Regions from separate parts of the Kocuria cellulosilytica genome, predicted to be linked through region 3. Evidence: riboswitches for the same ligand, from Rfam matches in the RefSeq annotation. Region 3 holds a riboswitch; each other region holds the start of a gene.
What was found. Region 3 has a riboswitch for thiamine pyrophosphate ahead of RCG67_RS14115 (FAD-dependent oxidoreductase). Riboswitches for the same ligand answer to the same signal wherever they lie in the genome.
Positions count from the first base shown of each region.

Region 1: another riboswitch for thiamine pyrophosphate. It lies ahead of RCG67_RS12615 (3-oxoacyl-ACP reductase); the one in region 3 lies ahead of RCG67_RS14115 (FAD-dependent oxidoreductase).
Region 2: another riboswitch for thiamine pyrophosphate. It lies ahead of thiM (hydroxyethylthiazole kinase); the one in region 3 lies ahead of RCG67_RS14115 (FAD-dependent oxidoreductase).
Region 4: another riboswitch for thiamine pyrophosphate. It lies ahead of RCG67_RS04050 (ECF transporter S component); the one in region 3 lies ahead of RCG67_RS14115 (FAD-dependent oxidoreductase).

Region 1 is NZ_JAVFWZ010000008.1:82,474-89,534, forward strand. It holds gene RCG67_RS12605 (OFA family MFS transporter) at 1-1,013, shown strand, start outside; gene RCG67_RS17640 (MFS transporter small subunit) at 1,015-1,116, shown strand; gene RCG67_RS12610 (LLM class flavin-dependent oxidoreductase) at 1,450-2,862, opposite strand; gene RCG67_RS12615 (3-oxoacyl-ACP reductase) at 2,862-3,626, opposite strand; TPP riboswitch at 3,673-3,776, opposite strand; gene RCG67_RS12620 (FadR/GntR family transcriptional regulator) at 3,831-4,589, opposite strand; gene RCG67_RS12625 (hypothetical protein) at 4,675-4,821, opposite strand; gene eat (ethanolamine permease) at 4,994-6,424, shown strand; gene RCG67_RS12635 (glutamine synthetase family protein) at 6,494-7,061, shown strand, end outside.
Region 2 is NZ_JAVFWZ010000003.1:46,565-53,625, reverse strand. It holds gene obgE (GTPase ObgE) at 1-1,096, opposite strand, end outside; gene rpmA (50S ribosomal protein L27) at 1,251-1,508, opposite strand; gene rplU (50S ribosomal protein L21) at 1,569-1,880, opposite strand; gene RCG67_RS05355 (bifunctional hydroxymethylpyrimidine kinase/phosphomethylpyrimidine kinase) at 2,101-3,621, opposite strand; gene thiE (thiamine phosphate synthase) at 3,618-4,301, opposite strand; gene thiM (hydroxyethylthiazole kinase) at 4,298-5,173, opposite strand; TPP riboswitch at 5,165-5,258, opposite strand; gene RCG67_RS05340 (nuclear transport factor 2 family protein) at 5,429-6,163, opposite strand; gene RCG67_RS05335 (Rne/Rng family ribonuclease) at 6,346-7,061, opposite strand, start outside.
Region 3 is NZ_JAVFWZ010000010.1:69,124-76,184, forward strand. It holds gene RCG67_RS14105 (thiazole synthase) at 1-725, opposite strand, end outside; gene thiS (sulfur carrier protein ThiS) at 727-966, opposite strand; gene RCG67_RS14115 (FAD-dependent oxidoreductase) at 963-2,417, opposite strand; TPP riboswitch at 2,413-2,516, opposite strand; gene thiE (thiamine phosphate synthase) at 2,592-3,266, shown strand; gene RCG67_RS14125 (hypothetical protein) at 3,343-4,395, shown strand; gene RCG67_RS14130 (VOC family protein) at 4,609-5,520, shown strand; gene madM (malonate transporter subunit MadM) at 5,594-6,358, opposite strand; gene madL (malonate transporter subunit MadL) at 6,358-6,765, opposite strand; gene RCG67_RS14145 (AMP-binding protein) at 6,775-7,061, opposite strand, start outside.
Region 4 is NZ_JAVFWZ010000002.1:317,504-324,564, reverse strand. It holds gene RCG67_RS04070 (Na+/H+ antiporter subunit E) at 1-224, shown strand, start outside; gene RCG67_RS04065 (MrpF/PhaF family protein) at 221-493, shown strand; gene mnhG (monovalent cation/H(+) antiporter subunit G) at 490-1,005, shown strand; gene RCG67_RS04055 (DUF4235 domain-containing protein) at 1,064-1,342, shown strand; TPP riboswitch at 1,603-1,722, shown strand; gene RCG67_RS04050 (ECF transporter S component) at 1,813-2,433, shown strand; gene RCG67_RS04045 (ABC transporter ATP-binding protein) at 2,430-4,349, shown strand; gene RCG67_RS04040 (energy-coupling factor transporter transmembrane component T family protein) at 4,346-5,143, shown strand; gene RCG67_RS04035 (aminotransferase class IV) at 5,152-6,033, opposite strand; gene RCG67_RS04030 (uridine kinase family protein) at 6,062-6,655, opposite strand; gene RCG67_RS04025 (low molecular weight protein-tyrosine-phosphatase) at 6,652-7,061, opposite strand, start outside.

The sequences.
Region 1 (7,061 bases), on a different contig from region 3:
TCGGCTACATCTCGCCCGTCTCCACGCTGATCAAGTGGTTCCCGGACCGTCCCGGCCTCGCCACGGGCATGGCGATCATGGGCTTCGGCGGCGGCGCGCTGATCGCCAGCCCCCTCTCGGCGGCCCTGCTCAACTTCTACGACCCCGACTCCGGCACGCCGGGCTGGGTGGCGAGCGGGGACGCCGTCGGCAAGCTGTTCCTGACGCTGGCGGTCGTCTACCTCGCCTACATGCTCTTCGGGGCGTTCACCATCAGGGTCCCCGCCGCGGACTGGAAGCCCGAGGGGTTCGACCCGTCGAAGGTCAAGTCCAAGGCCCTCGTCACCAAGAACCACGTCTCGGCCCGCAACGCGATCCGCACCCGGCAGTTCTGGCTCGTGTGGATCGTGCTGTTCTGCAACGTGACCGCCGGCATCGGCATCCTCGAGCAGGCGGCCCCGATGATCCAGGACTTCTTCCGCCAGGCGGACGGCACCTCCCTCGTGACGGTGGCCGTGGCCGGCGGCTTCGTGGGCCTGCTGTCCATCGGCAACATGGGCGGACGCTTCGTGTGGTCCACCACCTCGGACATCCTGGGCCGCAAGCGCATCTACATGGTCTACCTCGGCGTGGGGGCGATCCTCTACACCGTGCTGGCGCTGTTCGGCTCGACCTCCACCCTGCTGTTCGTGCTGCTGGCCTTCGTGATCATCTCGTTCTACGGCGGCGGCTTCGCCACGGTGCCGGCCTATCTGCGGGACCTCTTCGGGACCTTCCAGGTGGGGGCCATCCACGGCCGCCTGCTCACGGCCTGGTCCGCGGCGGGCATCGCCGGGCCCCTCATCGTCAACGCGTTCCTCGACGCCCAGGGCACTCCCGGCGAGCTCACCTCGCAGGCGTACCAGCCGGCGCTGCTGACCATGGTCGGCCTGCTGGTCGTCGGCTTCGTCGCCAACCTCCTGGTGAAGCCGGTGGACGCCAAGTACCACGAACCCGCACCGTCCGGCACCAAGGCCCACGCGAAGGAGTCCTGACATGACCAAGGCACGACTGGCACTCGGGTGGGTCCTCGTCGGGGTCCCGCTCGCCTACGGAGTGACGGCGACCCTCATGCGGGTGACCGCGCTGTTCTACTGACGCGTGCACGGGGCAGGGGCGGACCGGGACGGTCCGCCCCTGCCCCGTGCACCGGAGAACAGCGGACGCCCACGGCGCCGCGGGGTGCGGGCCGGTGCGCGGGGACGCGGGAGGACCCGTGGCCGTTCCACCCCGATGGTGCGCTGCGTGTCCTGCGGTGACGACCGTGGCGGACCCCGGCGTTCACCGCGGGTGGCGCACATTCGACCATGGGTCCGGGACCGATGCCACAACGGGTGCCATCGAGTCCTCGGGGGTCGCCATGGACGTCGGACGCACTCTGCCGTGCAACCTGCTCGCCGCCGTGCGCTCCGGCCACGGCCCGAGACCGCCCTACAGCCTGCGCCGGCCCGTCGAGGACGTGCTGACCGACCCACCGGGGGCGCCGGAGGGAGCTCCCGGCGCACCGGGTTCCGCCGACCGCTCCTGAGCGCCGCCGGGCCGCGGCAGCCCGAGGTGCCCGCGCAGCGTGGAGGCGGTGTACCGGGTGCGGAAGAGCCCCCGGCACTGGAGCACGGGAACCACGTGGTCCACGAAGTCGTCGAGGGAGTCGGGCAGCCGGGGCGGCATGAGGTTGAACCCGTCGGCCGCTCCCGAGCGGAACCACAGCTCCATCCGGTCGGCGACGGCCTCCGGGGTGCCGACCACGGTGCAGTGCCCGCCCCCGGCGGCCAGCCGCCCCAGCAGCTGCCGCACCGTGGGCCGCTCGAGCGCCACGATCCGCAGGATCGTGGCGTACCGGCCCTGCGGCCCGGAGAAGCCCTCGAGCGGAGCCAGCCGCGGGACCGGAGCGTCCAGCTCCCAGTCGCTGCAGTCCTGCTGGACGAAGGCGGACAGCTGGGCCAGGGACTGTGCCACGGGCAGCAGGGCGTCCAGCTCGGCCTGCCTGGCCCGGGCCTCCTCCTCCGTGGAGCCCACCCAGGCCACCAGCCCGGGCATGACGGCCACGGACCCCGGGTCCCGCCCGGCCGCGGCGAGGCGCCGCTTCAGGTCCGTCGTGTACTCCCGGGCGCTGTCGAGGTCGTAGGCCACGGCGTAGACCCCCTCGGCGTGCCGGGCGGCCAGATCCCGGCCCGGGCCGGATGCGCCCGCCTGGAAGAGGACCGGTCGGCCCTGCGGCGGGCGCGGCACCGTCAGCGGACCGTCCACGCGGAAGTGCTCGCCGACGTGGTCGACCCGGGCGACCCGCTCGGGGTCCGCGTGCAGGCCGTGCCGGTCGCCGACCAGGGCGTCGTCGGACCAGGAGTCCCACAGCCGGAGGGCCACGTCCACGAACTCGGCGGCCCGGGCGTAGCGCAGGGCGTGCGGCGGCATCTCCGGCAGCCCGTGGTTGCGCGCCTCGGCGTCGAACATGGAGGTGACCACGTTCCAGCCGGCCCGCCCCCGGCTGATGTGGTCGAGCGAGGCCAGCATGCGGGCGGCGTGGAACGGCGTCCAGAAGGTCGTCGAGACGGTGCTGACCAGCCCGATCCGCTCCGTGGCGCGCGCCATGGCGGAGAGGGCCGTCAACGGCTCGAGGAACCACCGGGGCCCGTCCCCGACGTCGCCGGTGCTGTGCCCGTCGGCGAAGAACACGGCGTCGAAAAGACCGCGCTCGGCGGTGCGGGCGAGATCCTCCCAGTGGGCGATGTCCCCGAGCTGCTCCAGCGCGGAGTCCGGGTGCCGCCAGGCGGCCTGGTGGTGGCCCGCGCCGAAGAGGAAGGCGTTGAGGTGCAGCTGTCGCGGCGGGGTCCCGGCGGCCCCCATCAGTCGAGGACCAGTCCGCCGTCGACCACCAGGTTCTGCCCGGTGACCGAGCGCGCCCACGGTGAGGCGAAGAACAGGAGGGCGTCGGCGAACTCGGCCGGGGTGGTGACGCGGCCCAGCGGCGTGCCCGCCGCGATCTGGTCGAAGACCGCCTCGGGCGTGGCGGCGCTGGCGTCGGTGGTGCGCAGCAGCCCGCCGGAGGCCATGTTGACGGTGATGTCGTACCGTCCGAGGTCCTTGGCCAGGGTGCGGGTCAGTGACAGGAGCGCGGCCTTGGCGGCCGTGTAGTCGTGGTACGGCACCACGGGGTTCTGGAAGAGGTTCGTGCCGATGTTCACGATCCGGCCGAAGCCCCGTTCCCGCATGCCCGGCAGCGCCTGCTGGGTGGTGTTGAGCGCCCCGCGGACGCTGCCGGTGAACTGGGCGTCGAACTCCTCCCAGCGGATGCCCTCCGCCGTGGCGCGGGCGTCGCCGTTGAAGGAGAAGTCGGCCAGCGCGTTGTTCACCACCGTGCTGACGGGGGAGCCGAAGTGCTCCCGCGCCGCGCGCAGCATGTCCGCCACCTGCGCGGGGTCGGTCACGTCGGCGCGCAGGGCCACGGCCTGCTCGGGGCCGTACCGGTCCGCGAGCTCCTCCGCGGCCGCCTCGCTGGTCCGGTGGTTGACCACCACCTGCGCGCCCTGGGCCGCGAAGGCCTCGACGACGCTGCGGCCGAGGCCGCGGGCCCCGCCGGTGACGAGGACGGTCTGTTCTGCGATCTGCATGGGACTCCCTGGGATCAGGGCGAGGAGACGCGGGGGCCGGCCACGGCGAGCCCCGGCAGGACATCCCTTCGCCAGTACGAACTGGATCAGGTTCGACGGGTGTCATCTCAGCCGGCTCCTCGTGCGGTGCCGGCACCCCGTGTCACTGCGGACGAGTATAGGCACGCCGCTCCGGGATCCGCCCGTTGCCCGCGAACGGGCAGCTCAGGCGGGACGGCGGCCACCGGGGGCGTCGTCGCCGGAGGAGCGCGTCCCGTGCCCGAGGAAGCCGCGCAGCAGCGCGGCCGTGCCCTCGAGGTGTGCGAGGGAGGAGGCCCGGGCGGCCGGGGCGTCGCCCGCCAGGACGGCGTCGGCGAGCTCGCGGTGCTGGCGGTCGGAGTGCTCGAGGTTGACCGGCAGCAGGGGGATCCGGTCCAGCAGGTCGCTGGCCCGCGAGCGGACCTCCGCGACGGCGCGGACCAGGCTGGGGCAGCCGCCCAACTCGGCGACGGCGATGTGGAAGCGGGCGTCCGCGGGACGGTAGTCCTCCGGCGAGCTCTCCTCGACCTGCCGCAGGCACGCGAGCAGGTGCTCCCGGGCGGCCGCGCTGAGGGCCGCCGCCGCGGCCAGCTCCGCCGCGGCGGGCTCGACGACGGCGCGGAACACGAGCACGTCCTCGACGTCCGCGGGGTCCACCGGGGGGAGGGTCCCGTCCGGCAGGGCGGTGCGGCCGGTCACGAAGGTCCCGCCGTAGCGGCCGCGCACCACCTCCAGGACGCCGGCGGCCTGGAGCTCGTGCAGGGCCTCCCGCAGCGTGGCACGGGAGATCCCGAGCATCGCCGCGGTCTCCCGCTCGGGCGGGAGGCGCTCGCCCCTGCGGAACAGGCCGAGCCGGATCGAGTCGAGGATCCGCTCCACGGCCTCCTCGAAGGCGTTGCCCTGCCGCACGGGCCGGATGAGGGGGTGCTGGACCGGGTCGCTCACGGTGGCGCTCCTCCCTGCGGTGCGGCGGGCGCCCGCCGTGCCACGGTGCCGGCGGGCACCCGGCGGGCGCCCGCCGGGGTTCCGCCTAGCTGAGGTCGAGGGCGACCACGCCCACGGCGATCATCAGCGCGACGGAGACGAGGAAGCCCGCCGTCACGGCGATGAACGCCCAGGAGGGGCCCTGGCCGGAGTGCTGCGAGCTGGAGCGGTCGGAGGCGTCGTTCTGGTTCATGCTCCCCATTGTGCGTCATCCGCCCGCGGCCGTCAGTACGGCGCCCCGCCCCGTGCGCCGCCGGCGGACCGGGCCCCGGGGTCTTGACGGGGTGGAGGGCAGCCCACAGACTGTGACCACTCGCGCCATATGTCTGTTTTCAGACCTTTGTGGAACCCGGAGGGATCGTCCCATGCCCGACTCCCCAGCCCAGCCCGACCGCACCGACGAGTACTTCCAACACCGCCAGCTCCGCTCCGGCGCCGCCGGCTGGGTGCTGCTCGCGGGCCTGGGCATCGCCTACGTCATCTCCGGGGACTTCTCCGGCTGGAACATCGGGCTCTCCGAGGGCGGGTGGGGCGGGCTGCTCATCGCCTTCGTGCTCATGGGCCTCATGTACACCTGCATGGTCTTCGGCCTCGCCGAGCTCTCCTCGACCCTGCCCACGGCAGGGGCCGGCTACGGCTTCGCCCGCCGCGCGCTGGGCCCGCTCGGCGGCTTCGCCACCGGGATGGCCGTGCTGATCGAGTACGCCGTGGCCCCGGCGGCGATCGCCACGTTCATCGGCGGCTACATCGAGGCGCTGGGCCTGTTCGGGATCACCAACTCCTGGCCGGTGTACCTCGTGACCTACCTCGTGTTCATGGGCATCCACATGTACGGGGTGGGCGAGGCCCTCAAGCTGATGTTCGGGATCACCGTGATCGCGGTGCTCGCGCTGGGGGTGACCGTCGTCGCGCTCGTGCCGCACTTCGACGCCGCCAACCTCTTCGACATCGTCCCGGACGACGCCGTGGGGGCGAGCACGTTCCTGCCCATGGGGTACGCGGGGGCGATGGCGGCCCTGGTGTACGGGATCTGGTTCTTCCTGGCGATCGAGGGCGTACCGCTGGCCGCCGAGGAGACCGCCGACCCCCGCCGCGACATGCCGCGCGGGATCATCGTGGCCATGGCCTTCCTGCTGGTCTCCGGGGCGCTGATGCTCGTCCTCGTCCCCGGGGCCGCGGGCTCGGAGGCGATGAGCACCTCGGACAACCCGCTGCCGGAGGCCATCCGCGCGGTCGCCGGGGCGGACAGCGTCATGGCGAACATCGTGAACTACGCGGGCCTGGCCGGGCTGGTCGCGAGCTTCTTCTCCATCATGTTCGCCTACTCACGGCAGCTCTTCGCCCTCTCCCGCGCCGGGTACCTGCCCCGGTGGCTCTCGCTGACCGGCAAGCGCAGGACCCCGTGGGTGGCCCTCATCGTGCCGGGCACCATCGGCTTCGTGCTGGCGGCCGTGACCGGCGACGGCGGGCTGCTCATCAACATCGCGGTGTTCGGCGCCACCGTCTCCTACGTGCTGCTGAACCTCTCCCACATCGTGCTGCGGCTGCGCGAGCCCGATCTCCCGCGCGGCTACCGCACCCCGGGGGGCGTGGTCACCACCGGCATCGCCCTGGTGCTCGCCCTCGTGGCGGTGGTCGCGACGTTCCTGGTCGACGTGCTCGCCGCGTCCATCACCGCCCTCGTGTTCGTGGTCTTCCTCGCCTACTACTGGTTCTACAGCCGGCACCGGCTGGTGGGCCACGCCCCCGAGGAGGAGTTCGCGCAGATCCGCACCGCCGAGGCGGACCTGCACTGACCACCCGTTCCCCACCACCGTGGCCACCCCCCGCGGCACCACCGATCTCAGCGACGAAGGACCGGACCCATGACCCAGACTCCCCAGCACCCGCGGAACGACCGGATGCTCACCGTCGAGCAGCTTCGCCGGCACGTCGCCGACGGGCTCGTGGACACCGTCGTGCTCGCCTTCACCGACATGCAGGGCCGGCTGCAGGGCAAGCTCAACCACGCGCAGTTCTTCCTGGACTCGGTGCTCGACGAGGGCGCCGAGGGCTGCAACTACCTGCTGGCCGTGGACACGGAGATGAACACCGTGGGCGGCTACTCGATCAGCAGCTGGTCCTCGGGCTACGGGGACATGGAGTTCGCCATGGACCTGGACACGATCCGGCTGATGCCGCACAACCCCGGCCAGGTCCTGATCCAGTGCGACCTCACCGGCCACGGCGGCCGGCCCATCCCGATGTCGCCGCGGTCCATGCTGCGCCGCCAGCTGGACCGCGCCCGGGACATGGGCTTCACCATGGTCACCGGCACCGAGCTGGAGTTCTGCGTGTACAACACCAGCTACGAGGACGCCTGGGACGGCGGCTACCGCAACCTGGTCCCGGCCAACCAGTACAACGTGGACTACTCCGTGCTGGGCTCCCAGC
Region 2 (7,061 bases), on a different contig from region 3:
GCCCGCGCACGCCCTTCGGGCGCAGCACGACCCTCGGTGCCTCCGCCGGAGCCGGTCGCGCCGCCCGGGCCTGCTGCACGACCTCGCCCATGGCGAAGGTCAGCGGTCGCAGCCCCTCGTGGGAGGCGGTGGAGATCTCGAACACGCGGTAGCCGCGGGACTCGAGCTCGGGGCGCACGAACTCGGCGAGCTCCCGGGCCTCGGGGACGTCGATCTTGTTCAGCACCACGAGGCGGGGACGGTCGTTGAGGGGCACCGCCTGCCCGCCGTCGAGGTCGCCGTCGACTGCGTAGCCGGCGAGCTCCCGCTCGATCGTCTCGAGGTCGGAGACCGGGTCCCGGCCGGGCTCGAGGGTCGCGCAGTCGAGGACGTGCACGAGCGCGGCGCAGCGCTCGACGTGGCGGAGGAACTCCAGGCCCAGCCCCTTGCCCTCGGAGGCGCCGGGGATCAGCCCCGGGACGTCGGCCACCGTGTAGCGCACGTCCCCCGCCTGCACCACGCCGAGGTTCGGCACGAGCGTGGTGAAGGGGTAGTCCGCGATCTTGGGGCGGGCGGCGCTGATGGCGGCGACGAGGCTGGACTTGCCGGCGGAGGGATAGCCGACCAGGGCGATGTCGGCGATGGACTTGAGCTCCAGGACCACGTCGCGGGCCGAGCCCGGCGTGCCGAGGAGCGCGAAGCCCGGGGCCTTGCGCTTGACCGAGGCCAGCGCGGCGTTGCCCAGCCCGCCCTGCCCGCCCGGCGCGGCCACGAACTCGGAGCCCTGCCCCACCAGGTCGGCCAGGACGTTGCCGTCCTGGTCCTTCACCACGGTCCCGTCGGGGACGGACAGGACGAGGTCCTCGCCCTTGTGCCCGTGCCGGAGGTCGCCCTTGCCGGGGCCGCCGTTGGGAGCGGACTGGTGGGGCGCGTGGTGGTAGTTGAGCAGCGTGGTGGTCTGGCCGTCGACGCGCAGGATCACGCTGCCGCCGTCTCCCCCGTTGCCCCCGTCCGGCCCGCCGAGCGGCTTGAACTTCTCCCGGCGGATGGACACGCAGCCGTGCCCCCCGGAGCCGCCGGAGACGTGCAGGACGACGCGGTCGACGAAACTGGCCACGGGGAACTCCTCTGGTCAAGAACGGGCGGGCCCGCGGACGGGCCACGTTAAAACTGTAGAGGGCGGGCGCTGGACGCACCCACCCTCTACAGCACAAACAATGGGCGGCGCGGGTGGGGACCCGCACCGGGACCGGCAGGGCCGGTCCTTCCGGCTACTCCGCGGCAGCCTGGATGTTGACGACCTTGCGGCCCCGGCGGGTGCCGAACTCGACCTGGCCGGCGGCCAGGGCGAACAGGGTGTCGTCGCCGCCGCGGCCGACGTTCAGGCCGGGGTGGAAGTGCGTGCCGCGCTGCCGGACGAGGATCTCGCCGGCGTTGACGGTCTGGCCGCCGAAGCGCTTCACGCCGAGGTACTGCGCGTTGGAGTCGCGACCGTTGCGAGTGGAGCTCGCGCCCTTCTTGTGTGCCATGAGGTGTGCCTACCTTCGGGTTTTTACTGGCTGATGGAGTCTGGAGGGGAACCGGGCCGATCAGGCGTCGATGCCGGTCACCTTCACGGTGGTCAGCTCGGCACGGAAGCCCTGGCGCTTCTTGTAGCCGGTCTTGTTCTTGAACTTCTGGATGGAGATCTTGGGACCGCGGAGGTTCTCGATGATCTCGGCCGTGACCTTGACGTTCGCCAGGGTCGGGGCATCCGAGGTGATCTTGTCCCCGTCGACCAGCAGCAGGGCAGGGAGCTCGATGGTGCTGCCTGCTCCGCCGGCGACGCGGTCAAGGGTAACGAGGTCTCCGACGGAAACCTTTTCCTGGCGGCCGCCAGCGCGGACAATCGCGTACACCACTTGGGAACTCACTTCTCTCGACGTCATGTGTAAACAGTGTGGGTCGAGCGCATACCTGTCAGGACCAACGACGTTGAGACGAGCTGTCGGTGACCGGCCCGTGGGACTAGGCCGAGGTCAGCGCAGGTTCGCCGCAATTCAGGAACTGCACCCGCATGTGCCGCCAGGTGGGGTGTCGAGTTTTTACACGCGCGCACCGGCATGGCACCGAAGATCAAGACTACTCGATCCGGTCAATGCCCGCCAACCGGCGCCCCGTCCCCGGCGCGGCGAAGAAGTCCCGCTCGAGCGCGCAGGCCTCCAGGAACACCTCCCGCATCCGCTCCCGGACCTCCGCCGGGGCCTCGCGGGCGGCGTCGTCGAGCAGCCGCCGGGCCGTGCGGGTGGCCTCCTGGAACCCCTCGTCCGCGTACGTGGCGAGCCAGTCGGCGTAGGGGTGCTCGCCGGGCCCGCCGGCCGCGGCGAGCTCGCCCAGGTGGCGTCCCACGTCCGCGTACACCCAGTAGCACGGGAGCACGGCCGCGAGGCCCACGGGGTAGGGCTCCGCGGCGGTGGCCGCGAGCAGGAAGGTGGTGTACCGCCGTGTCACCTCCGCCGGCTCGTCCCGCGCGCCGCCGTCCCCGGCGTGCTGCAGCCGGGCCCGGTGCAGCTGCGCCTCGGTCTCGGTGCAGGACACGGCGCCGGCCGCGAAGAACAGCCGCTGCTCCTCGTCGGGCGCCCGTGCCGCCAGCAGGGCGAGCGCCCTGCTGTAGCCGTCGAGGTACTGCAGGTCCTGGTCGAGGTAGGCGAGGAAGCGGTCCGGCTCGAGCCGCCCGTCCCCGAGGCGGCGCACGAACTCGAGCTCCTCGATCTCCCGCCGCACGGCCGCGGAGGCCTCCCACAGCTCGTCGCTGAACCGCTCCGGCACGGCGCCCCAGGTCTCGAGGGCGTGCTGGACGTGGTGGAAGTGGTGGACGGGCCCGCTCCCGTGGCCGACGGAGAGCTCCCCGGAGGTCTCGAGGGCCCCGCGCAGCCAGTCCCGGGCGATCCGCAGGCTCCGGGGCCAGTCCCCGTGCCGGGCCTGGAGGGTGGCCAGGGCCGAGGAGAGGGAGCACCCGGTGCCGTGCGAGTTCTCGGTGGGCACCCGGACGCCGTCGAACGCCACGAGGGGCTCCGGGGCGTCCGGGCCCACGAGGGCGTCCGGGGTCCGGTCCCCGGTGAGGTGCCCGCCCTTGACGAGGACCAGGGTCCCGTGGGCGCGGGCCACGCGGTGGCCCTGCGCGAGGGCCTCCTCCCACGACGGCGCCGTGTCCTCGCCCGCGAGCACGGCGAGCTCCTGCAGGTTCGGGGTGATCAGGTCGGCGAGGCCCAGCATCGAGCGCAGGGCGTCCTCGGCGTCGGGCTCGAGCAGGCGCCCCCCGGAGGTCGCGACCATGACGGGGTCCAGGACCACGACCGGGGGCCGGTGGGCTCCGAGCCACCGGGTGACGGCCTCGATGACCGGCACGGAGCCGAGCATCCCGATCTTGACGGCGTCGATCTCGACGTCCTCGGCGACCGCCTCGAGCTGGGCGGTGAGGAACTCGACCGGCGGGACGTGGATGGCGCGCACGCCCACGGTGTTCTGCACGACGACGGCGGTGACGGCGCTCATCCCGTAGCCGCCCATCGCGGCGATCGACTTGAGGTCCGCGTGCTGGCCGGCCCCGCCCGTGGGGTCGGTGCCGGCGACGGCCAGGACGCGGGGCACGCGTGCGCTCACGGGGCCACCTCCTCGGCGGGCGCCGCGCCGAAGGCGCGCACGTAGCGGGCGGCGGCGGCCGCGGGGTCGGCAGCGGCGCAGATCCCGGAGACCACGGCCAGCCCGGCGGCGCCCGCGGCGCGCAGGGCGGCGGCGTCCTCGGCCTGCACCCCGCCGATGGCCAGGCAGGGCAGGGAGGTGCGGGCCGCCGCGCGGGCGAAGCCCTCGACGCCCAGCGGCTCGGGGTGGTCGGGCTTGGTGCGCGTCGCCCGCACCGCCCCGACGCCCAGGTAGTCGACCGTGCCGGCGGGCAGCGCGGAGGCGGTGTCGAGCTCCTCGGCCGTGGCCGCGCTGAGGCCCAGCACGGCGTCGGGGCCGCAGATCCGCCGGGCGAGCGCCACGGGCAGGTCCGTCTGCCCGACGTGCACCCCGGCCACGGGGGCGCCGGCCGCGCGGGCGGCGAGGTACACGTCCGCGCGGTCGTCCACGAGCACGGGGACCTGCCGGCCCACGCGCTCGGCGACGGCCGTCAGCAGGGCGACGAGATCACGGACCGGGGCGTCCTTCGCGCGGACCTGGACCATGGTGGCGCCCCCGCGCACTGCGGCGGCCACGACGTCCGGGACCGGCCGGGGCGCGCTGAGGGCGGTGTCCGTCACGAGGTGCAGGGCCAGGGCCGCGGGATCGAGGCGAGGGCTCACCGGGCCACCTCCTCGCGCACCAGCTCCGCCCGGGCGGCCACCTGCTCCGGCGTCACGGCGTGCAGCCGGTCCAGCAGGGCCACGGCGAAGGACCCGGGCCCGGAGGCCTCGGCGGCCGCGTCCTCGGCCGCGAGGGTGTACACCGTGGTGGCCGCCACGGCCGCCGCGCCCCGGTCCGTGCGCACGGCGGTGAACGCGGCCATGAGGGCACCCAGGGCGCAGCCCCCGCCGGTGATGCGGGTCAGCAGCTGCGTGCCGTGCGGGACGCGGACGACGGTGCCGCCCGGGAAGCGCACGAGGTCCACGGGCCCGGACACGGCCACCGCCGAGCCGGCCCGCTCAGCGAGCGCGGCGGCGGCGTCACGGGCGGCCTCGACCCCGTGGGTGGCGTCCGTGCCCCGCCCGCCGGCGCCGCCGGCGAGGGCCATGACCTCGGAGGCGTTGCCGCGCACGATCGCGGGCCGGAACTCGAGCAGGTCGCGGGCCAGCGCGGTGCGCACGGGCAGGGCGCCCACCGCCACGGGGTCGAGGACCCACGCCCGGCCGGCGCGGTGCCGGGCCCCGACGGCCTCGTAGGCGGCGCCGCGCTGCTCGGCGGTGGGCGTGCCGGTGTTGACGAGCAGGCCGTCCGCGAGCTCCGCGAAGACCCCGCCCTCGCCCTGGATGTCGGTCATCGCCGGGGACGCGCCCACGGCGAGCAGCGCGTTGGCCGTGAAGTTGGTGACCACGGCGTTGGTGATGCACTGCACCAGCGGCGCCGCGGAGCGCAGGTCCTCCAGGGCCGCGGCGGCGTCCTCGGCGAGCGCGGGGTCCGGTGGTACCGGCCGGACGGCTCCCGGTGTTCCGGCGGACGTGGGTACGGCATCGCGCATCTGCGACATCCCTTCGCTAGTACTGGCTAGATCAGGTTCGACGGGTGTGTTCTCAGCCGCTCGCGCGGCACCCCGTGTCAGGTGTCCTGCCAGTGTAGTCGCAGAAGGTGCGCCGGGACGCCGGAGGGCCCCGGCCGCGGCGCTCGGAGTGCTTCCGTCGTCCCGCCCTCGGGGGCTGCGCCCGGGCGGAGGGGCACACCGGTGATCGGCTCCCCACGGCCCGGCACCATCGGGCTCGTGGAGACGTCCTGTCGCTCAGAAGAAGCCGTTGCCGTGCGGCATCCGCTCCGGGACGGGCTGGCAGACCCCCCAGTGCTCGAGGATCCGGCCGTCCGAGACCCGCCACAGGTCGTAGCAGCCGGCCGGGACGCGGTCGCCGGGCTCGGCGCCTCCGTCGCCGGGACCGAGCAGGGCTTCGGTGACGGTGAGGACGAGGTCGCCCTCGCCGAGCACCCGGTGCAGGGTGTGCCGGGCGAGCGGGTCGTCCGGGCCGGGGCCGTGCTCCACGTAGCGCGGGTCGCGGGCCAGCTCCTCGAGGGCGTCCCGGTCGGCGCCGATGAGCCGCTCCTGCACCCACTCGGTCACCGCCGCCTTGTTCGCGCCGGTGCGCTCGCGCCCGGTGATCTGCCGTGGTCCGCCGATCCGGTGCGTCCCGGCGGAACCGCCCGGCAGGGGCGCCAGGGCGTCCCAGTGCTCGGCGATCTTTCCCTCCGCCACGCGGAACACGTCCACCGCTGCCGTGGGGTCGGGGCCGAACCCGTGGTAGATGCAGTGGACCGCGACCATGTCGCCGTCCTCGAGCACCCGCAGGGGCTCGAATCGGAAGTTCTCGGGCAGTTGCCGGAACATCGCCTGGAGTCCTGCCGTGCCATCAGGCGCGAGCGCGGAGTGCTGCCGGTAGTCCGGGGCCCAGTGCCGGTCGATGGCCGAGGCGTCCCGCTCGCCGAAGAGCTCGCGGCCGGCGGTGAGAACGATCTGCTTGTTGTTCATGACTGTCCCCTCGGGGCTGCGGGCCGGGGATCCGACGGATCGGCCCGGTCGGCCGGCCCGCGTGTCGTGCCACCACGCTACTCGCGCCGTGCCCGGCCCGACAGGGAGGCGGAGCGCACGACGACGGAGGACCCCGACCAGTACCGGTCGGGGTCCTCCGTCGTGCTGCTCGCGGGGGCGGCTCAGCCGCGCTCGGCGGGCCGGCCGCTGGTGAGGTCCTCCGCCTTGACCCCCACGCCGACGACGGTCGGCGCGCGGCCCGAGGTCTCCTCCGGGGAGCGCTGGGCGACGGCCTTGGCCTCGTGCCGGGCGCCCTCCGCGGTGGCCGCCTGCCCGGCGGTCACCTCGGCCTCGCCCGGGCGGGCCTCCGGTGCCGAGGCCCGCCGGGAGCGCCGGCGGGGGCGCGCCGGCTCGACGTCCGCCCGCGGCTGCTCCGGGGCGGGAGCCTGCGGCGCCGTGCCCGCGCGCCCCTCGCTCTGCTGCTCGGCGGCACCCGCCCGGGCGTCCTCCGTGGCGGTGTCCCGTGCGGCGGTGTCCCGTGCGGCCGTGTTCCGCGCAGCGGCGCCCGTCGTGCCGGCCGGCTCCCGCGGAGCGGAGGCCGCGTCCGGCGCGGAGTGCTCGAAGGCCTCCGCGAGGGAGTCCAGGCTCAGCGGCCGGGCCTCGGCGGGCTCCTCCGCAGGGGCGTGGCCCTGCGGCAGCTCGATGACCTCGCCCTTGATCATCAGGCGTGAGCCCTGCCCTGCCGGCGTCTCCTCGGCGGAGACCTGCTCGGGTGCGGAAGCAGCGGGCTCCTCCCCCGTCCCCGGCTGCTGCTCGGCGGCGGTGTCCGCGCCCTGGCCGCGGTTGCGGCTGCGCTTGCCGCGCCGCTTCTTCCGCGAGCGCCCCGAGCCCTCGGGCC
Region 3 (7,061 bases):
CCGGCGGCGAGCCGGCCGGCGAGCACGGCGTGGCGCATCGCGGTGGCCATCGCCACCGGGTCCTGGGCGCGGGTGACGGCGCTGGCGAGCAGCACGGCGTCGCAGCCCAGCTCCATGGCCAGGGCGGCCTCGGAGGCGGTGCCGATCCCGGCGTCGAGCACCACGGGCACCGATGCTCGGGAGGCGATGAGCTCGATGTTGTGCGGGTTGAGGATGCCCAGGCCCGTGCCGATGGGGGCGCCCAGGGGCATCACCGCCGCCGCGCCCAGGTCCTCGAGGCGCCGGGCCACGGCGGGGTCGTCCGAGGTGTAGGCGAAGACCTCGAAGCCGCGGGCCACGAGCTGCTCGGTGGCGTCGAGGAGTTCCACCACGTCGGGCAGCAGTGTGTCCTCGTCGGCGATGACCTCGAGCTTGACCCAGTCGGTCTCGAGCGCCTCCCGCCCGAGCTCCGCGGTCAGCAGCGCGTCCCGGGCGGTGTAGCAGCCGGCGGTGTTGGGCAGGATCCGGATGTCGTTGCGCTCGAGCATCGCGAACAGCGAGTCCCCCTGGCCGGGGGCGTAGCGGCGCAGGGCCACGGTGGTCAGCTCGGTGCCGGAGGCCAGCAGCGCCTGCTCGAGGGTGTGCAGCGAGCTGAGGCCTCCGGTGCCCATGATCAGCCGGGAGGACAGTTCCGTGCCGTCGAGCACCAGCGGGTCGTGCACGGGGTGGGGGTGCGGGTGGGTCACGTCAGCCTCCTTGGACGGCGGTGATGATCTCGACGGCCTGGCCCTCGGCCACGGGCGTGCGGGCCCAGCGGCTGCGGGGGACGACCGCGGCGTCCACGGCCACGGCGACGCCGAGGCGGCCGCCGTCCCGCGGGGCGCCGTCCGGGCCCAGGGCGCGGCCGACGGTCTCGGCGACGAGGTCGACGACGGTGGCGTCCTCCGCCGCCGTGTGCGGCCGGCCGTTGAGGGTGATGGCGGTCATCGGGTGCTCCTGTTCCCGGGGCCGGGCCCGGCGGCGGCCGGGGCGGGGTCCCCTCGACGGGCCTCGACGGGGCGGTCGAAGCGGTGCGGGTCGGTGGTGGCGAGGTGCTCGGCGTCGGCGCCGGGATCCGGTCCGGCGCCGCCGACGACGAGCTGCGCGGCGAGCCGGGCGGCCAGCGGGGCCAGCAGGACGCCGTGGCGGAAGTAGCCGGTGGAGACCACGAGCCCCGGCACGGGCGAGCCGTCCGGGTCGCGGACCCGCCCCAGGTACGGGATGTCGTCCGGGGTGCCGGGCCGCGCGCGGGCCAGCACCTCGACGAGCTCGAGGTCGGCGACACCGGGCACCAGCGCCTGGGCGTCGCGCAGCAGCCGGAACACGCCGCCGGCGCTGGGGCCGGCGAGGTCGTCCTCGCGGGAGGTCGCCCCGATCACCACGGTCCCGTCGGTGCGGGGCACCAGGTAGACGGGCGTCCCGTGCACCAGGCTGCGGACGGTGCGCTCGAGCAGCTCGGGCGCACCGGCGGGGACCCGGGCGCGCAGGATGTCCCCGTGCACCGGGCGCAGGGGAGGGTGCCAGCCCTCCGGCAGCTCCTCGAGGTCGCCGAGGCCGGTCCCCGGGGCGAGCACGGTCCAGGCCGCCGAGACCATCCCGCCGTCGGCCAGGCGGACGCCGGTCACGGCGCCCTCGGCGCTGCGGCGCAGCCCCGTGGCGCGGCCGTGGACGAGCCGGGCCGGCCCGCCGTCGCGCCCGCCCGGGAAGCCGGCGGGCCCGGCGCCCTCCGGGGACCGCGGGGACTCGGGGGGTTCCGCCGGGCCCGGGAACCGCGACCGCCCAGGGGATGCCGGGGGCTCCGGTGGCTGAGCGGACCCGGGAGGCTCCGAGGGCTCCGGGGCGGTGAGGGCGGCGAGCAGTCCGGCCACGAGGCCGCGCGGGTCCACCTGGTGGTCGTCGGGGATCCGGAACGCGGCGGACAGCCGGGGGCTCAGGGCCGGCTCGAGGGCCCGGGCGGCCCGCAGGCTCAGCTGCTCCACGGTCATGCCGTGCCGGGCCTGCAGCTCGCGGAGGTCCGCCAGGGCCTGCCGGTCGGCGGCGTCCACGCCGCAGACCAGGGTCTCGGTGGCCCGGTGGCCCACCGTCCCGCCGGCGGCCTGCTCGAGGGCGGCCACGAACGCCGGGTACTCGGCCGCCGAGGCGGTCATGAGGGGGTAGAGGGGCTCCTGCTGGTACTGCACCTCGCTCACCGGGGCCAGCATCCCGGCCGCGGCGCGGCTGGCGCCGGAGCCCGGCTCGGGGTCCACCACGGCGACGGAGCGGCCGCGGCGGCGCAGCTCCCAGGCGGTGGCCAGGCCGATCACCCCCGCGCCGACCACGACGACGTCGGCCCGGACGTGCACGGGCTGCTCGACCAGCGGATGGGGCGCGGTCGCCGGGACGGGGTGCGCAGACGTCACTCGGGCTGTCCTTTCCTACGGCGGCATGACCCGCATCAGGTGTGGCGGTCGGCGCTGGACGCCCTCTCAGCCCCCGGTGGGGCTCCCGCAGAACCGCTGACCTATCATCAGCGTGTGACCCAGCATACCCGTGCCGCCTCCGTCCCCGCCGACTCCGTCCCCACTGACTCCTCCCTGCACGATCCCCGGGCGGCCGCGCTCCACGCCGCCCGGCTGTACGTGTGCACGGACGCCCGCCGGGACCGGGGCGACCTCGAGGAGTTCCTGCACGCGGCGTACGCCGGGGGCGCGGACATCGTCCAGCTGCGGGACAAGAGCATCGACGCGGACGAGGAGATCGCCGCGCTGCGGCTGCTGGGCCGGGTCGCCGCCGAGTACGACGCCCTGTTCGCCGTCAACGACCGCGCCGACATCGCCGCCCTCGTGGGTGCCGACGTCTTCCACGTGGGCCAGCACGACCTCTCCCCCGCGCAGGCCCGGCAGCTGCTGGGCCCCGACGTGCTGATCGGGCGCTCCACCCACGACCTCGGCCAGGCCCGGGAGGCACTCGAGGACCCGGACGTCGACTACTTCTGCACGGGCCCCGTCTGGGCCACCCCCACCAAGCCGGGGCGCCCCGCCACCGGCCTGGAGTTCGTCCGCGCGGTCGCCGACCTCACGGAGGCCCGGCTCGCGGCGGGCCCAGAGGTCCTGCCCGTGCCGTGGTTCGCGATCGGCGGCATCGACGAGCCGCGGCTCCCGCAGGTGCTGGCGGCCGGGGCGCGCGGCGTCGTCGTCGTCCGCGCCGTCACCGAGGCCCCCGATCCCCGGGTCGCCGCGGGGCAGCTGCGCAGCCTGCTCCCCGCCTGATCCCTTCCCGGCTCCCCGCCTGCGCTCAGCACGTTCTGAGAGCATGGACCCACGGACGACGACGGAGGAGTGGCCCATGGACCCCGAGCTCGATCCCCAGGTGCGGCACGCGGTGGAGCGTCCCGCGGAGACCGCCCGCGGCCCGGAGGACGTGCAGCTGCGCGTCCGGCTGGCCGGTGAGCCCGCCCGCCGCGCGCTCGGCACCCACTGGGAGCAGGGCGCCCCGGAGGACGCCGCGCCGGGCGACGACCGGCTCGCCGCCGCCGTGCTGCTCGCCACCCTCTTCGGCGACACCTTCTGGCTGGAGCGCGCGGCCCGGCTGCCCAGCGACGTGCCGGGGTGCCCGTCCGCCCCGCCGAGCGGGCTGCTGGAGCTGACCCGGGTGCCGGGCGCCCGGGCGGCGCTGTCCTCCGTGCTCGAGCGCCCGCTGCTGACCGGGCTCCTGGAGTGGGGCACGAACCCCCTGCCGGAGCAGCCCCCGCTCGCCGTGGCGCGGGCCGCCCGGGACCTGGGCGTTCCCGACGACGGGCGCGTCTACAAGGTGGTCCGCCGCCGCGCCGAGCGCTTCCTGGCGCGGGAGCACGACGGCTCGGAGCCGCTCGAGCAGTTCGTGACCCTGCTGACCGAGGCGGAGAAGGGCCACCGCGAGGACGGCCCCGTGCTCTCGGGCGAGGCCCTGCCGGCGCCGGGCCCGGTCGCGGGACCGCCGCCCGCCCCGGCACCGCCCGCGACCGGCGGTCCCGGCGCAGGGTCGCCGCCGCCGGAGGCCCCGCCCGCGGACCCGCCCGAGGCGCCGCGGTGGGGCGTGAGCCCCGCGACGCCGGCTCCCCCGCCGCCCGGGCAGTACCCCGGCCAGGGGGCTCCCGGTCCGGGCGCACCGGGATACGGCGGACCCGGCTACGGCGCCCCTCAGTACGGCACTCCCGGGCACGGCGCCGAGCAGGGGGCGCCCGCAGGACCGGGAGCGGGTGGGCAGGGACCCTCCGGACCGGTGTTCGGCCCCGGTCCGGGCGGCTGGCCGCCGCGCCCGGCCGAGCCCGAGGAGGACGACTCCGACAACCTCAAGGCCTGGGGCATTGTCTTCCTGGTGATCCTGGGCGTCATCGCCGCCCTGATCTTCGTCCTCTGACCGGCCCTCCGGCCACGGGTCCGCCACGCGGGTCTGCCACGGCTCGGGCCGCGGCGAGCGCGGGCGGCGCGGCGGCCCGGTCACGGCGCCCGCGCCCGTGACCGGGGGCCGCCGGGAGTCCCACCGACCATTTACTTGCTTCGGAAAGCTTCTCGGGCTAGTATTGGGGACACATCAACCAATGCGCCGCCCACGCCGACGGAGAACCCCGAGATGCCGATCTTTCCCCAGAACCCCGCCCCCGAGAGCCTGACGAGGCGCCCCGCCGAGGACCTGCTGTCCGCCGGCACCCGCATGGGCGCCGTGGAGCTGCTGGTCTCCGACCTGGACACGATGGTCGCCTACTACTCGGATGCCATCACCCTCGACGTGCTCGCCCACTCCGGGGACACCGCGGTGCTGGGCCGGGACGGCCGGACGGTGGTGCGGCTGCGCCAGGTCAGGGAGCTCCCGCCGGCCCGCCGCGGGCAGGCCGGGCTGTTCCACACCGCGGTCGTCTTCGAGGACGAGCCCGCCCTGGCCGCGGCACTGGCGTCCGTGGCGACCGTGGCGCCCCGCTCCTTCACCGGCAGCGCCGACCACCTCTACAGCCAGGCCTTCTACTTCGACGACCCCGAGGGCAACGGCGTGGAGCTCTACACCGACCGCCCCCGCGACACGTGGCGGCGGGAGGCCAACGGTCTCCTGACACTGGCCTCCAACCCGCTGGACCCGAACGGCTTCCTGCAGGAGCACCTGGTCCCGCAGGACGGGCAGCGCCCGGCGGCGCCGCCCGCCACCCTGGGCCACGTCCACCTGCAGGTGGGCGACATCCCGCTGGGCCGGCAGTTCTACGTGGACGTCCTCGGCTTCGAGGTGATGAGCGACATCGGCTCCGCGCTGTTCATCGCCGCCGGCGGCTACCACCACCACATCGCGCTCAACACCTGGCAGAGCGCCGGGGCGGGCCCGCGCGCGGCCTCGCTCGGGCTGGGCCAGGTCAACATCGACCTGCCGGGCGCGGACGACGTCGCGGCCCTCGAGGCCCGGCTCGCGGACCACCGGGTCCCCACCCGGCACGACGGCGCCGTGCTGCGCTTCGAGGACCCCTGGAACACCCTGATCCAGGTGGGCGTCGCCGCCTGAGCCCTCTCCGCGTACGGATGTGCCCCCGGTCCTGGCAGGACCGGGGGCACATCCGTACGCGGAGGCCGGTGGCTCAGCCGCCGGTGAGGAGCACCAGGGCGAAGTAGAAGACCGAGGGCACCAGCAGCACGCCCATCCCCGTGAAGAACGTCGCGGTCATGGCGCCGTACGGCACGAGCCGCTCGTCCGTGGCGGCCAGCCCGCCGGCCACTCCGGAGGTGGTGCCCATCAGCCCGCCGAACGCCATGGCCGACTTGTAGTTGTCGAGCTTGATCAGCGGGGCGATGAACGGCGTGCCGATCATCACGACCACGGACTTGACCAGGCCGGCGGCCACACTGAGCGCGATGACCTCGCTGCTCGCGCCCAGCGCCGTCCCGGTGACCGGGCCGACGATGTAGGTGGCCGCGCCGCCGCCGATCGTCGCCATGCTGACCGGGTCGGTGTACCCGAACCCGGCGGCGATCGCCGCGCCGACGACGGCCGAGACGAAGACGCCCAGCAGCACGGCGAGCACCCCGGTGACGCCGGCCTTCTTGATCACGTCCAGGTCCACCCCGTAGGCGGTCGAGACGATGGCGAAGTCCCGCAGCATGGAGCCGCCCATGAGGCCGAGCCCGGCGAAGACCGCGATGTCCGCGAGCCCGCGCTCACCACCGGTGTGCAGGCCGCCGAAGTACGCGAGGACGAGGCCGACGGTGATGGCGATGGCCGAGCCCTGGAGCCGGCCGCGGGTCAGCCGCCGGGAGAAGTAGTTCGAGACCAGGATGAGCACCCCGACCACGAGGAACGCGAAGACGAGCCCGTTGGACTCCAGCAGTTCTGCGACGACGTCCATCAGGAGACCTCCTCCATCGCCTTGTCCTGCTCCCGAGGAGGCAGCGGGTCCGCCTGGCCCCCGATCCGGGCGAGCACCGGGACCAGTGCGGCCCCAGCGATGAGCGCCGCGAGCCCGACCAGCAGCGCCATGGGGCCGCCGCTCACGGCGGAGACCACGTTCTGGGTGGCCGCCATGGCCACCACGATCGGGATGTACATCGCGCTCCAGAAGAACACCCCGTGCTCGGTCGCCGAGGGCAGCATGCCCGCCCGGCGCATCCGGTGGGTGACGAGCACGAGCAGGACCATGGCGAAGCCGACACCGCCCACGTTGGCGTCGACCCCCAACAACAGCCCCAGGAATTCGCCGATGAGCATTCCCGTCAGGAAGCACCCGGCCAGTACTGCTACGCCTGTGATGATCATGTCCGCCCCTCAGCCCTTCGGTCCGGTCGGTGCCTGCTGGAACAGCGCCGCGTGCTCCTGGCGCAGCGCCGCCTTCTGGATCTTGCCCATGACGTTCCGGGGCAGTTCGCCGGCGAACTCGACCCGCCGGGGCTGCTTGAACCGCGCCAGCCGCGGCCGGATGGTCTCGAGGATCTCCTCCGCGTCGGCCGGAGCGCCGCCCTGGGGCACGACGACGGCGACGGGCACCTCCCCGAGGTCGGGGTGCGGCACGCCGACGACCGCGGACTCCCGCACGGCGGGGTGCTCGTCGATGA
Region 4 (7,061 bases), on a different contig from region 3:
TGGAGGCCGCCTGGATCAGGATCATGGGCACGCCGGAGGAGCTCGCCGCGCTGCGGGCCGAGCGCCGCGGGGGAGGACCCGCCGGCACGGACCACAGGGACAGCGCCGCGATCGGCTCCCCGGTCACCGCGAGCCAGCAGATCGTGGGCGGCCGCCGCGACGACACCCCGGCCGATCCCCCGACCGGCGCCCCGACCGACGCCCCCGAGGAGGACCGCCCGTGATGGAGATCGCCGTGGCCGTCGCGGCCGTGCTGCTCAGCGCGGCCGCGGCAGGCACCCTGTACCGCCTCGCCAAGGGTCCCTCCCTGCTGGACCGGGTGGTGGCCACCGACGTGCTGCTGGCCGTCGTCGCGGCCGCCCTCGCCGTGGAGATGGCCTACCACGGGCACCTCAACAACCTGATCCTCATGGTGATCGTCTCCCTGGTCGGCTTCATCGGCTCCGTGACGGTGGCCCGCTTCGCCACCCAGACCGCCGAGCACGGGCGGTGAGCGCCGTGCTGGACACCGTCCTGGACGCCGCCGCGGCCGTGTGCCTCGTGGTCGGCGCGCTGATGTCCCTCGCGGCCGCGATCGGCCTGGTCCGCTTCCCGGACCTGCTGACGCGCATGCACGCCGGCACCAAGCCGCAGGTCTTCGGGCTGCTCCTGATGCTCACGGCGGTCGCCCTGGAGAACCGTGACCCCGTCATGATCCCGCTCATCCTCCTCGGCTGGATCTTCCAGCTGCTCACCGTGCCCGTCTCGGCGCACATGGTGGGACGGTCCACGTACCGCTCCAAGCACCTCAACCGGAACACGCTCACGCAGGACGACCTGCAGGAGGTGCTCAACCGGGCCGGGAAGAGCGCCACGGAGAGCGCGGCGGAGGGCACCGTGGAGAATGCCGCGGGGAGCGCCGCCGGGAGTGCCCCCGGGCGCGCCGCCACGGCGACTCCGGCGCCGAGCGCGGACGGCCGGCGAGCGGACGGACAGCAGACTGACGGATCGACGGGGACGCGTTAGGCTGGTCGGGATCGACAGGGCGCACTCGCGTCCCCCGGACGACAAGGAGCAGCACTCCATGAACGACAAGGTCATCGAACTCCTCGGCACCGGCGCCTCGCTGGGCGGCGTGGTCCTCTCGCACAAGGTGCTCGGCTCGGTCTGGACGCGTGTCACGGGCAACCCGCCGCCGGCCAAGAACCCGGACCCCAGCGAGACCTGGACGGCCATCATCATCTGGTCCGTCATCACCGGCCTGGTGGGCACCGTCATCAAGGTCGCCGTGCACCGGCAGGTCGCGAAGATGGAGAACAAGTCCCAGGAGAGCCCCAAGGCCTCGAGCCAGGCCGAGGTCTGAGCGCAGGGGAGCACCTCGTGAGGGGCTCGTCCGGTCGCACACCGCAGCGGTGTGCGACCGGACGAGCCCCTTCGTCGTGCTGACCCCTTCGCCGTGCGGCCCTCTTCGCCGTGCGGCCCTCTTCGCCGTGCGGCCCCCGCACCGCGGGGGCATCCGGGACCAGCACGGCGGCGTGCGGAAGGAGCACCGCAGCGTCGCGGCGGGATGCTGGTGCCTGCCGACGTGCGCGGGCGGCCGGGCGGCGGGGTAGACTCGGTGGCACTGAACGACAGGGGAGCGCCCCGCCCGGGACACCGGCGTGGCGCTGAGAGTGCGGATCGCCGCAGACCCTCGAACCTGCTCCGGTTAGCACCGGCGAAGGGAGTCGAGCATCTCAGGGGTGTTCCCCGGGAGCGCGCCACCGGCGCGGCCCGGAGGAACCCCGTCCCCTCCTGGCACCGACGGCTCGCTGAGCCCAGGAGGAACCCACCGTGAACACCACCACCCACCGCCCCGCCCGCCGCCCCGGCACGTCCGGCGCCTCGTCCTGGCGCGTCGTCGACATCGTCGTGGCCGCAGTCCTCGCCGCCGTGTGCGCGGTCGTCTTCTGGGCGTGGTCGAACCTGCTCTACCCCGTGGTCGGCACGGCCGCGGTCGCCTATCCGCCCGCCGTGGGCCTGATCGCCGGCGGCTGGCTCGTGGCCGGTGTGCTCGGCGGACTGATCATCCGCAAGCCCGGTGCCGCGCTGTTCTGCGAGCTGCTCGCCGCCGTGATCGAGAGCTTCCTGGGGACCCACTTCGGCCTGCTCGTGGTCCTCTCCGGCCTAGTCCAGGGCGTCGGCGCCGAACTGGCCTTCGCCGCCTTCCGGTACCGCCGCTTCGACGCCCTCGCGGCGGCTGTCGCAGGCGCCGTGAGCGGGATCTTCCTGGGCGTGCACGAGAACATCCTCTACAACTACGAGTGGGCGCTCGGCCACCAGGTGGTCTACGTGCTCCTGGCGGCCGTCTCCGGGGCGGTGCTCGCCGGCCTCCTCATGCACGCCGTGGTGCGGGCGCTCGCGGGCACCGGCGTCCTGCAGGGCCTCGCCTCCGGGCGGGCCGTGCGGCGATGACGGCGCCCACGGCCCAGCGCCGTGCGGTGCCCGCCGCCCGGGGCGCGCGCGTCGAGGCCCGCGGCTTCGGCTGGCACCACCCCGGGCGGGACACGGCGGCGCTGCACGGACTCGACCTCGTGCTGGAGCCGGGGGAGCGGGTGCTCCTGCTGGGTCCCAGCGGGGCGGGCAAGTCCACCTTCCTGCACGCCCTGGCCGGGGTCCTCCACGACGACGACGGGCAGTCCGGGTCCGGCGAGCTGCTGCTCGACGGCATGCCGCCGCACCGGGCGCGGGGCCGCGCCGGGCTCGTGCAGCAGGACCCCGAGTCCCAGGTGGTGCTGTCCCGGATCGGCGACGACACCGCCTTCGGCCTCGAGAACCTCGCGGTGCCCCGGGAACAGATCTGGCCGCGGGTGCGGGCGGCGCTCGACGACGTGGGCCTCGACCTCCCGCTCGGGCACTCCACCGCGGCCCTGTCCGGCGGACAGAAGCAGCGCCTCGCGCTCGCCGGCGCCGTGGCCATGAGCCCCGGGCTGCTGCTGCTCGACGAGCCGACCGCGAACCTGGATCCTGCCGGCGTGCGGCAGGTCCGTGACGCCGTGGTGTCCTGCCTGGACCGCAGCGGTGCCACGCTCGTGGTCGTGGAGCACCGCGTGGCCGTGTGGGCCGAGGTCGTGGACCGCGTCGTGGTGCTCGGCCACGACGGGGGCATCGCCCACGACGGGTCCCCGGAGCAGGTGCTCGGTGCGGCGGCCGACGAGCTCAGCAGGGCCGGGGTGTGGGTCCCCGGCCGGGTGCCGGCCACGCGCGCGCCGGCGCGCCCGCCCGGGCAGGAGCGTCCGGAACGGGAGCGTGCCGGGCACAAGCGCTCTGGACGGGAGCGTGCCGGGCAGGGGCGTTCCGAGCAGTCCTGTCCTGAGCAGGAGCATCCCGAGCGGGAGCGTGCCGGTCAGGAGCGTCCCGCGCAGGACGGTCCGCTGCTGAGCGCCGACGGTCTGTGCGTCTCCCGCAGCCAGCCCTCGGCGCGCCGGCTGCGCGCGCGCCGCCGGGCGCGGCGGCGCGGACGCACCCCGGAGGACGCCGCCGTGGGACGGGACCTGCCCACGGCGGTCGACGACGTCAGCCTGAGCCTGCACCGTGGCCGCGCGCTCGCCCTGACCGGCCCCAACGGCGCCGGGAAGTCCACGCTGGCGCTGACGCTGGCGGGCCTGCTGGCCCCCGTGCGCGGCACCGTCACCGCGCACCCGCGGCTCGACCGCGGGGCAGGTCCCGATCCTCTCGAGTGGAGCGGCCGGGAGCTCGTGGCCCGGGTCGGAACGGTCTTCCAGGAGCCCGAGCACCAGTTCCTGCGCGCCACCGTGCGCGCCGAGCTCGAGCACGGGCCCCGGCTGGCGGGCGCCCCGGCTGCCGAGCGGCAGCGGCGCACGGACGAGCTGCTCCGCCGGCTGCGGCTGTCCCACCTGGCCGACGCCAACCCGTTCACCCTCTCCGGCGGCGAGAAGCGGCGGCTGTCGGTGGCCACGGTGCTCGCCACGGACCCGGACGTGCTGGTCCTCGACGAACCCACGTTCGGCCAGGACGCCCTGACGTGGGCGGAGCTCGTGGACCTGCTCGTGGAGCTGCTCGACGCCGGCACCTCGGTCCTGGCCGTGACGCACGACGAGGACTTCGTGCGGGCGCTCGGCGCCGAGGTGCTCGAGCTCGGGACGCCCGGACCCTGCACTCCCGTGACCCGTCTTCTCGAGGCCTGCGCTCCGGAGCAGCGGGTCCCGGAACCGCACGGGCCGGGGACTCGCCCTCCCGCATCCGGTGCCCTCGAGGCCTCCGCTCCCGAGCCGCACGTCCCCGGCCCCCGCAACCCGCAGGGCGGCCGTCCGGGTCCGCCCCACCGCCCGCCGCCGCGGTCCCGGCCGGCGGGGGAGCCGGTCCGATGAGCGCTCCCGCGATCGCGCCGTCGTCCCGGGCCTCCCTGCTGGGACGGACGAACGCAGTGGTCAAGCTGGCCGGGGCGCTGCTGCTGACCGTGGTGCTCGTGCTCAGCGCGGACCCCGTGACGTCGGGGACCGTGCTGCTGGGCGAGCTGCTCCTCCTGGCACTGGCGGGGCAGCACCCGCTCGCGTTGCTGCGCCGGGCGTGGCCGGTGGTCGTGGCGGCCCTCGTGAGCGGGTGGGGCACGGCGCTGCTCACCGAGGACTCCGGGCCGGTGCTGCTCGACCTGGGGGTCACCGGGATCTCGGCCGGCGCGCTGGCCGCAGGCGCGGCGATCGCCCTCCGCGGGCTGGCACTGGCACTGCCCGGGCTGATGCTGGTGCTCACCACGGACCCCACGGACCTCGCCGACGGCCTCGCGCAGACACTCCGCCTCCCGGCCCGCTTCGTGCTGGCGTCCCTGGCCGCGCTGCGGCTGGTGGGTGTGATGGCCTCCGAGTGGGCCACCCTCGCGATGGCCCGGCGGGCGCGCGGGGCGGGGGCCGGGCACGGGCAGGTGGGCGCGCTGCGGGAGTTCGGCGGTCAGGCGTTCACGCTGCTCGTGCAGTCCCTGCGCCGGGCCACCCGGCTGTCGGTCACCATGGAGGCGCGCGGCTTCGGCGCGGGACCGCGCACGTGGGCCCGCCTCCCGGAGCACTCCTGGCGGGACGCCGTGGTCCTCGCGGGCTGCGCGGCGGCCGCCGCGGCCGGCCCGGCGGTGTCGGTCCTGCTCGGGACGCACCGGTTCATCTGGGCCTGAGCGAAGGATCAGGCCTGCGAGACCCAGCTCGTGACGAGCCGGGTCAGGTCCGGGTCCACCGGCAGCGGCTGGTGGTCGAGCCGGCGCACCGGCACCGCGAGCCGCACGCTGGAGACCAGCCACACGGCGTCGGCCTCCATGAGGTCCGCCGGGTACAGCGGGCCGTAGCCGAGCTCCCAGCCGTCCCGGCGGGCGGCGGCGAAGATCTTGGCCTGCGTGGTGCCCGGCAGGATCCCGTGCGAGGGCTCCGGTGTCAGCAGGGTGCGGCGGTCGCCGCGCACGCGGGCGCAGACCACGGAGGACGTCGCACCCTCCAGGACCCTGCGGCCCTCCGTGGTGAAGACCGCCTCGTCCGCCCCGAGGGAGCGGGCGTGGCGCAGGGCGGCCATGTTGATCGCGTAGGAGAGCGTCTTGGCCCCCGGCAGCAGCCACGGGTACCCGGCGTCCAGGGCGGGGTCGTGGCCGCGCGGCAGCAGCACCGCGGTCACGCCCTCCCGCCGCTGCCGGAACGTGGTCCCGGGAACGGGGCTCACCACGACCCAGGACCACGGGCCGTCCTCCGGCGTGCCGCGGCTGATCACGACCTTGACGCTGTGCTCGGCGCCCAGGCCGCCGTCCCCGCCGGGGGCCGCGTGGGCCAGCGCCAGCTCCACCGCTCCGCGGGTGTCCCGCGCGGACGGCACGGGCAGCTGGGCCAGCCGCGCGGAGGCCGAGAGCCGCTGGTGGTGGGCCTCGAACTTCTGCACGACGCCGTCGACGGCGCGCATGGTCTCGAAGACGCCGTCCCCCCGGGTCAGGCCCTGGTCGTCGATCCGCACGAGCGGGACGGACGGATCGGCGAGGGCGCCCCCGGGGTGGGCGGCGTCGAGGACGACGACGGTGCTGGTCACGGATCCTCCTGTGGGTGCGTCCGAGGGCTCAGCAGACCGGGCCGGGGTGCAGGATGTCCACCTGTTCCCAGACGTGGTCCTCCGCCAGGTAGGCGTCCTCCTGGGCGGCCCAGCGGTCCCAGTGCTCGGCGTAGTACGAGCCGTCACGGCTCAGCGCACGGTCGTAGCGCAGCGCGGTGGGCAGCTCGACCCACACGGAGACGTCCAGCAGCTGCCGGGCCTCGGCGCTGCAGGCGCCGACGCCCTCCAGGACCACGACCTCCGCCACCCGGGTCAGCCGCGGGGTCCCCGGGGAGTCGGTGACCCAGTCCCACGCGCTCCACTCCGCGTCCCGGCCCTGGTCCAGGGGGGTGAGCACCTCGTCCACGTAGGTCCGCCGGCCGGGCCCGAGTCCGTCCCAGCCCGGATAGAGGTCCTCGAGGTGGAAGAGCGTCACGTCCCGCACCGGGCGCAGCACCTCGACGAGCTGCTCGGCGAGGCTGGTCTTGCCGGCGCCCGAGCGCCCGTCGATGCCGATGAGGTACGGGCGGCGGGTGGGGGAGGGGAGCAGCCGCGCCAGGTTGGTGCCGGCGGGGTTGGCCGCGGCGAGCGACGGGTCCAGTTCGAGCTCGATGTCGATCACGCGCGGCCGGCGTCCTGCGCGGAGCCCCGGCCGGCACCGAGCTCCCGGGCGACGGCGCGGACGACGCCCGGCACGGCGGCGGCGATCATGCCGTAGGTGGTCTCGAAGTCCTCCGGGCCCCCGTACCAGGGGTCGTAGATCCCCAGCTCCTCGGGCTCGAGGTCCTCGGCGCCGGGGTCGAACTCGCGGAGCAGGCGCACCTTGGCCGCGGCGGCCTCGTCCGGCGCGAGCTCCCGCAGGCGCCGCCAGTGGACGACGTCCAGGGCGAGCACGAGGTCGCGGTCGTCGAAGCGGACGGGGTCGAAGGCCCGGGCCTCGTGCCGGGAGGCGTCGAGTCCCTCGCGGCGCATGAGCTCACCGGCGCGGGGGTCCACGGGGTTGCCCAGCTCCTCGTCGCTGACGCCCG